DNA from 3 places in the Pseudomonas petroselini genome. Region 3 is predicted to be linked to each of the others. Evidence: riboswitches for the same ligand, from Rfam matches in the RefSeq annotation. Region 3 holds a riboswitch; each other region holds the start of a gene.

Region 1 (2,197 bases), 2.3 Mb from region 3:
GGGGGCGGCAAGGCCACTTCGCAACTGCTGCCCAGCGCTTGCGCAGCGGCGTCCAGGCGCACATCGAGGTCATTCAGTTCACTGGCCTGCACCAGGCCGAGGTGGCGGCTGGGTAATTCGATACCGGTCTCGCGGGACAATGCGCCGTACCAGCGCAAGCCTTCGGTGAGGCTGCCTTCAAGCAATTGCGCATGCCGCAGGGTGCCGACGCGGTTGGCCAGCACGCCCGCGAACGGCAAGTCCGGCTGATAACGCGCCAAGCCCAACGCCAGGGCGCCGAACGTCTGCGCCATCGCGGTGCCGTCGATCACACCCAGCACCGGCACGCCGAAGTGCCGCGCCAGGTCGGCGCTCGAGGGTGTACCGTCGAACAGGCCCATCACGCCTTCGATGAGGATCAGGTCCGCCTCCCCTGCCGCTTCCCACAGCAAACGGCGACTTTCCTGCTCGCCGACCATCCACATGTCCAATTGATACACCGGCGCACCGCTGGCACGCTCATGGATCATCGGGTCGAGGAAGTCCGGGCCGCATTTGAACACGCGCACCTTGCGCCCCAGGTTGCGGTGCAAACGGGCCAGTGCGGCGGTAACGGTGGTTTTGCCCTGGCCGGACGCCGGTGCGGCGATCAATACGGCCGGGCAATGACGGGGCTGATTCAAAGTTCGACGCCCTTCTGTGCCTTGATACCGGCCTGGAACGCGTGCTTGAGCATGCCCATTTCGGTGACGGTGTCGCCCATTTCGATCAACTCAGGCTTGGCGCCACGGCCGGTGACCACCACGTGTTGCATCGGCGGGCGGGCTTGCAGGTCGCTGAGGACCTGGTCCAGGTCTAGGTAGCCGTGCTTGAGGGCGATGTTCAATTCGTCCAGCACCACCAGGCCGATGGTCGGGTCTTGCAGCAATTCACGGGAAACCGCCCAGGCGGCTTCGGCGGCGGCGATGTCGCGCTGGCGGTCCTGGGTTTCCCAGGTGAAGCCTTCGCCCATCACATGGAAGCGCACTTGCTCGGGGAAGCGGCGGAAGAACAATTCTTCGCCGGTGCTGTTGCGCCCCTTGATGAACTGCACCACACCGCACTGCATGCCGTGACCCATGGCCCGTGCCAGCATGCCGAACGCGGAGCTGCTCTTGCCTTTGCCGTTGCCGGTCAATACCAGCAGCAAACCGCATTCGTTGGGGGAATTGGCGATGCGTTCGTCGATCACGGCTTTTTTGCGCAGCATGCGCGCCAGATGGCGTTCGTCGCGTTCGGGGGAATCGGTCATGGCAGCTCTCCGTTGGGGCTGGACAAAAACGGCGGGCAGGAAAAAGAAACACAGACAGCCAAGCATCGCCCACCGTGATGCTGTTGGATGTTTCAGGCCGGTCTCCGGGCTCATGAGTGGCGCTTGCTTTAATCAAGCAGGCAGGCCGAAGGTGCGCCTTCCCATATCGCTGGCGATACAGTGGCAAAAGGCACCGTCTTGACTCATTTACCGTTGCGGGGGCAGCGCCGGAATTGCGGCAGCACTGTGTACAAGTGCGCTCACTCACCGGCTTCCCTGTTTCACTCCGTCGACCCATGGGTCACGGAGCACCTGGAACAAGCCGCGAAGGTTAGTGGGTTGGGGGTGGAGCGTCAATTAAAGCTGGCCTTGGACTTGAACCAACGCCTCGGCTACCTCCTCTACCCTTACAGGTATTAAGGAGAACACCATGCATAAAACCAGACTTGCCCTACTCATCATGGTCGCCGGCACCCTCGCCGCCTGCGGTGAAAGCTCCACCCTCCAGGTCTCCGACGGCACCGGGCCTTCGCCCAAATTGCCGGAACCGAACAAAACCCTGATCCCCACGGTGAATATCGCGCCCGCCATCGGCTGGCCCGAAGGCGTGAAGCCAACCGCCGCTGCCGGCACTCAGGTGGCGGCGTTTGCCGAAGGCCTCGATCACCCGCGCTGGCTGTATGTACTGCCCAACGGCGACGTGCTGGTGGCGGAAACCAACGCGCCACCCAAGCCGGATGATTCCAAAGGCATTCGTGGCTGGGTCATGGAAAAGGTCATGGGCCGCGCCGGTGCCGGGGTACCGAGCCCGAATCGCATCACACTGCTGCGTGATGCCGACCACGACGGCGTCGCGGAAACCCGCACGGTATTCCTGGAAAATCTTAATTCGCCCTTTGGCATGACACTGGTCGGCAACGACCTGTA
Region 2 (2,197 bases), 2.0 Mb from region 3:
CTGGAGCACGACCTGCGGCGAAATGGCGGTTTCGCCGATGGCCACGCCGGCGAGTACGGCGATCAGCAGCAATGCCAGGGCGAATAGGGTGCGCATCATTTTGGCAGGTCGTAGCCGTCGATGGCCGTGGCCAGTTGTTCCAGGCCGTCGAACATGCGGATGCTGGCCTGCAACGCCAGGGCGTCGAGGATGATAATGCGGTTGTTTTTCACCGCGTCCATGTTGCGGGTCACCGGGTCGCTGCGCAGGAAAGCGAGTTTCTTTTCATGGTCGTCGGCGGGGTAGCGGCGACGGTCCATGCGGGCGATCACCAGGAAGGTCGGGTTGGCCTTGGCAATCGTTTCCCAGCCGACGGCGGGCCACTCTTCATCGGACTGCACCACGTTGGACAGGCCGAGGGTTTGCAGCATGAACTCGGGAATGCCTTTGTGGCCGGCCACGTATGGGTCGCTGGCCATCTCCGAGCTGGAGAACCACACCAACGCGCTGGCCTGCTTGAGGCCTTTGCTCTGCACGGTGGCGACGGATTTGGCCAGGCGCGCCTTGAGTTCGTCGTTCAACTGCTGGCCGCGATCCTGTACGTCGAAGATCTGCGCCAATTGGCTGATGCTTTTATAAATGCTCTCGATACGGAACGGCTCCAGCCGCGTGCCGTCGGCGCCCACCAGGTTGTCCTTGCCTTCGCAGTCGGAGGGCAGCAGGTAGGTGGGGATCTTCAGTTCATGGAATTGCTCGCGGGTGCCGACCACACCCTGCGGCCCGACCACCCATTCCAGCTCGGCGGCCACCAGTTGCGGGCGTTTGGCGATCACGGCTTCGAAGCTCGGCTCGTTGTTGGCCAGGCGCTCGATGCGGTCGTTCTGTGCCTTGTACTGCGGTAACACGCGGTTGAACCACAGCGAAGTGCCGACCACTTTATCGCCCACGCCCAAGGCGTAGAGCATCTCGGTAGCGGCTTGGCCGATGGTCACGCTGCGCGCCGGCGCCTGCTGGAAGGTGAGGCTACTGCCGCAGTTTTCCACGGTGAGCGGGTAGTGGGTGGGCGCGGCGTGGGCCTGGGCACAGAAGCCAATGCCGGTGAGCAGGGCGGTAACGCGTGGCAGCATGGGACGATCTCCGAGTGAACCGTACGTGCAACTGGGGAGGTACGGTTCGGAAATACACCCTCGAGCGCTGTGGTAGAGACAGGCAAGAATGTCCTTCCCGGACACCCCGCCGGTTAGTGATTGAGCTTGAGCCGGCAGGTCTCCTGACTGATGCGTCGTCGCCACGCTCCGGCCTTCCCGGACAAGGTCCAGTGGCATCGAGGAGCAGGCTCAGCACCTACAGTTGCGGGGGCAGTTCCGATTGACGCGGGGGTACCGCGCTTCGGATTCCCTATTAGTCCCGTTTGGGAACCGGCGCGGTATGGTAGTCGATCGCGAGGTTGAACGGGAGGCCGTGACGCCAACGGTGGCTCTTTGGCGGTGGGGCTCCTATGATGCGCAGCCAATGGATCGCTTTATCACAAGGAATACACCGTGAAATTATTTCTCGCGTTCGCCCTCGTCGCCACGCTCGCCGGTTGTGCCACCCAGGGTAAATCTGAAAAGCAGATTCTTGACGAAGCCGCCACTGCGTATGTCGCGTCGATGCCGGCCGGGTCGGACAAACTCCGTTTGCACACGATGAGCATCCCCAAAAGCGGGATGTTCGGCGATACCCTGGCGATTTCCATGGCGGGTGAGCAAAACGCTGCTCGCCTCAGGGGAGAGCTGCTTGATGCCAAACGCTTGGGCGATGTGTTCTTTTTGATTATCGGTGCCGGCACGCCGGTTGATGTTGCGGTGATCGGCAAAGCAGTCGAAGGGCAGGATTTGAAGGGGATGCAGATTTACTACTCGGGCACTGAGGCGCAGAAGGACACGGTGCGTGCGGCGGTTGAGAAAACGCAGGCGCAGTTTCATTACATCAATGCGCAATGAGGGTTCGCCCGTTGGCCTGATAACTCTGGGTACGGTGCTGGACCTGTGGCGAGGGAGCTTGCTCCCGCTGGCGGCCTGACAGATGGCCTGGATGTTGGATCAGACCGGGTACATATCCGTTGCTGCGGTAACGGCCGCTGTGGGTTCCGCCCTTACGGCCATCCCTTTCAAGGTCTTTTCGTTTTGGCAGCCTTGATTACCCGGTCGGTTGAAACATGTGCATGTACCGCAGT
Region 3 (2,197 bases):
CCGTAATCCGACAGGTATTTGGGGGGCCGCCGCCACGCGCCATCCATGGCGCGGGGCGGCTAAACCGGCATCCCTGCCGGTTTACCCCCCAAATCCCTGTCGAATTCCGGCCAGCGTGTTTAACGGGGCGCCTAAGATCAAAAGCAAAAGCAAAAGCACAGCGGCCTGACAGCCGGCTTGAGTGGTGTAGAGCAAAGGCAAACGCGGCGGCCTTAAAGCCGACCGGAGTTGCGTCTGTTGATCGCGGTCTAAATGTGGGAGGGGGCTTGCCCCCGATTGCAGGGTGACAGCCACAACTGCATCAGCTGACACACCGCCATCGAGAGCAAGCCAGCTCTTACACGTACCTGCTTTTGATCCAACCACTCAGGTCGGCTACTAGGCCGCCGTGCTCTTGCTTTTGATCTTGATCTTGATCTCAGGCGCCCCGTCAAACACGCTGGCCGAACGCAGGCTTGAATCCGTGGGTAACCCGGCAGGACGCCGGGTTAGCCGCCCCGCGCCATGGATGGCGCGTGGCGGCGGCCCACGGATTCAAGCCGGAGTGAGGGCACACCGAGCCTAAGCGAGGTGCCGAGTGTTGGGGCAAGAGCCCTTTGGTTACTTTGGGGCTCTTTTCCAAAGTGACCCGCTGTAAGAGCGGAACCATAAGCCGCCGTTACCCAAATAACGGATATGTACCCACATCCCCAATTGACTCCCCTCCCACCCCCATGCTCTCCTACACATCTTGTTTCGGGTGCCCTGCAAAGGGTGAAACGGGAAACCGGTGACTCATGCACACACGCATGACAGTCCGGTGCTGCCCCCGCAACGGTAAGCGAGCGAAACGTCATATCCACTGTGCCAGCCGGCATGGGAAGGCGACGTTTTCAGGCATTGAGCCCCTCGCAAGCCCGGAGACCGGCCCGAAAAAATCAGATAACAAACCCGCGGTGGGCGGGCGCTGTTCAGAAATCTGCGTGCCTGGCTCGCGGGGTTTTCATGCGCTCGTTTCACCCTGACACCTGAAAGGGACGCGCCATGTCGATCATCAGCAGCACCTCGCACTCCGCCAGCAGCACCTCTACGTTGAGCCAACGCCTGACCGCCGCCATCGGCGCGTCGATCCTCGGCGCGTGCCTGGTGTACTTCGCCGGTTTCTCGCACATCGAGGCCGTGCACAACGCCGCCCACGATACCCGCCACAGCGCCGCGTTCCCGTGCCACTGAGACCTGCCGACATGATCAAGCGTATTGCGCAAACCGCAGGTTTCACCGGTCTCCTGGCCGCCCTGCTGCTCACCCTGCTGCAAAGCTTCTGGGTCGCCCCGCTGATTCTGCAGGCGGAAACCTTTGAAAAGGCCCCAACCGTCACTGAAGTGACGCATGAACACGCTGCCGGTGCTGCCGCGCATACCCACGACGCCGAAGCCTGGGAGCCGGAAGATGGCTGGCAGCGCGTGCTGTCCACCACGGGCGGCAACCTGGTGGTCGCCGTCGGTTTCGCCCTGATGCTGGCCGGCCTGTACACCCTGCGCGCACCGACCCGTACGGCTCAAGGCCTGCTCTGGGGCCTGGCCGGTTATGCAACCTTTGTACTGGCGCCGACAATGGGCCTGCCGCCCGAGCTGCCAGGCACCGCCGCCGCCGACCTGGCGCTGCGCCAGACGTGGTGGATCGGCACCGCCGCCTCTACCGCCGCAGGTATCGCTTTGATCGTGTTCGGTCGCAACGGGTTGCTGAAAGTGCTGGGCGTGGCGATCCTTGCAGTACCGCACGTAATCGGCGCGCCGCAGCCTGAGGTGCATTCGATGCTGGCACCGCAAGCCCTGGAAGCACAGTTCAAGATCGCTTCGCAGTTGACCAACGTCGCGTTCTGGCTGGCCTTGGGCCTGATCAGCGCCTGGCTGTTCCGCCGCAACCGCGACGATCAATACTCCGCATGACCCTGGTGGTCGGCCTGGGCTGCCAGCGCGGCTGTGATGTTCATACCCTGCTGGGCCTGTTTGATGCCGCCCTGGCCGAGGGCGGTATCGAGCGCCAGCGCATCACCGCACTGGCCAGTATCGCGCGCAAACAGGATGAACCGGGGCTACTGGCACTGGCCGCGGCCCTGAACCTGCCGCTGCGTTGTTTCAGCGCAGAACAACTGGCGCCTTTCGCAGACCGCCTGAGCCACAAATCCGCGATCGCCTTTGCCCATACCGGCTGTTAC

The links. Region 3 has a riboswitch for cobalamin ahead of ACI512_RS16185 (CbtB-domain containing protein). Riboswitches for the same ligand answer to the same signal wherever they lie in the genome.
Region 1: linked by a shared signal. The riboswitch ahead of cobO (cob(I)yrinic acid a,c-diamide adenosyltransferase) and the one ahead of ACI512_RS16185 (CbtB-domain containing protein) in region 3 are both predicted to bind cobalamin.
Region 2: linked by a shared signal. The riboswitch ahead of ACI512_RS25375 (ABC transporter substrate-binding protein) and the one ahead of ACI512_RS16185 (CbtB-domain containing protein) in region 3 are both predicted to bind cobalamin.

Annotation. Positions count from the first base shown of each region.
Region 1 covers NZ_CP173614.1:5,818,198-5,820,394, forward strand. The annotation lists gene ACI512_RS26780 (cobyrinate a,c-diamide synthase) at 1-662, opposite strand, end outside; gene cobO (cob(I)yrinic acid a,c-diamide adenosyltransferase) at 659-1,270, opposite strand; cobalamin riboswitch at 1,348-1,601, opposite strand; gene ACI512_RS26790 (sorbosone dehydrogenase family protein) at 1,701-2,197, shown strand, end outside.
Region 2 covers NZ_CP173614.1:5,520,646-5,522,842, reverse strand. The annotation lists gene ACI512_RS25380 (iron ABC transporter permease) at 1-99, opposite strand, end outside; gene ACI512_RS25375 (ABC transporter substrate-binding protein) at 96-1,106, opposite strand; cobalamin riboswitch at 1,222-1,417, opposite strand; gene ACI512_RS25370 (hypothetical protein) at 1,521-1,964, shown strand; gene ACI512_RS25365 (IS4 family transposase) at 2,132-2,197, opposite strand, start outside.
Region 3 covers NZ_CP173614.1:3,516,720-3,518,916, reverse strand. The annotation lists cobalamin riboswitch at 721-927, shown strand; gene ACI512_RS16185 (CbtB-domain containing protein) at 1,024-1,212, shown strand; gene ACI512_RS16180 (CbtA family protein) at 1,224-1,928, shown strand; gene ACI512_RS16175 (cobalamin biosynthesis protein) at 1,925-2,197, shown strand, end outside.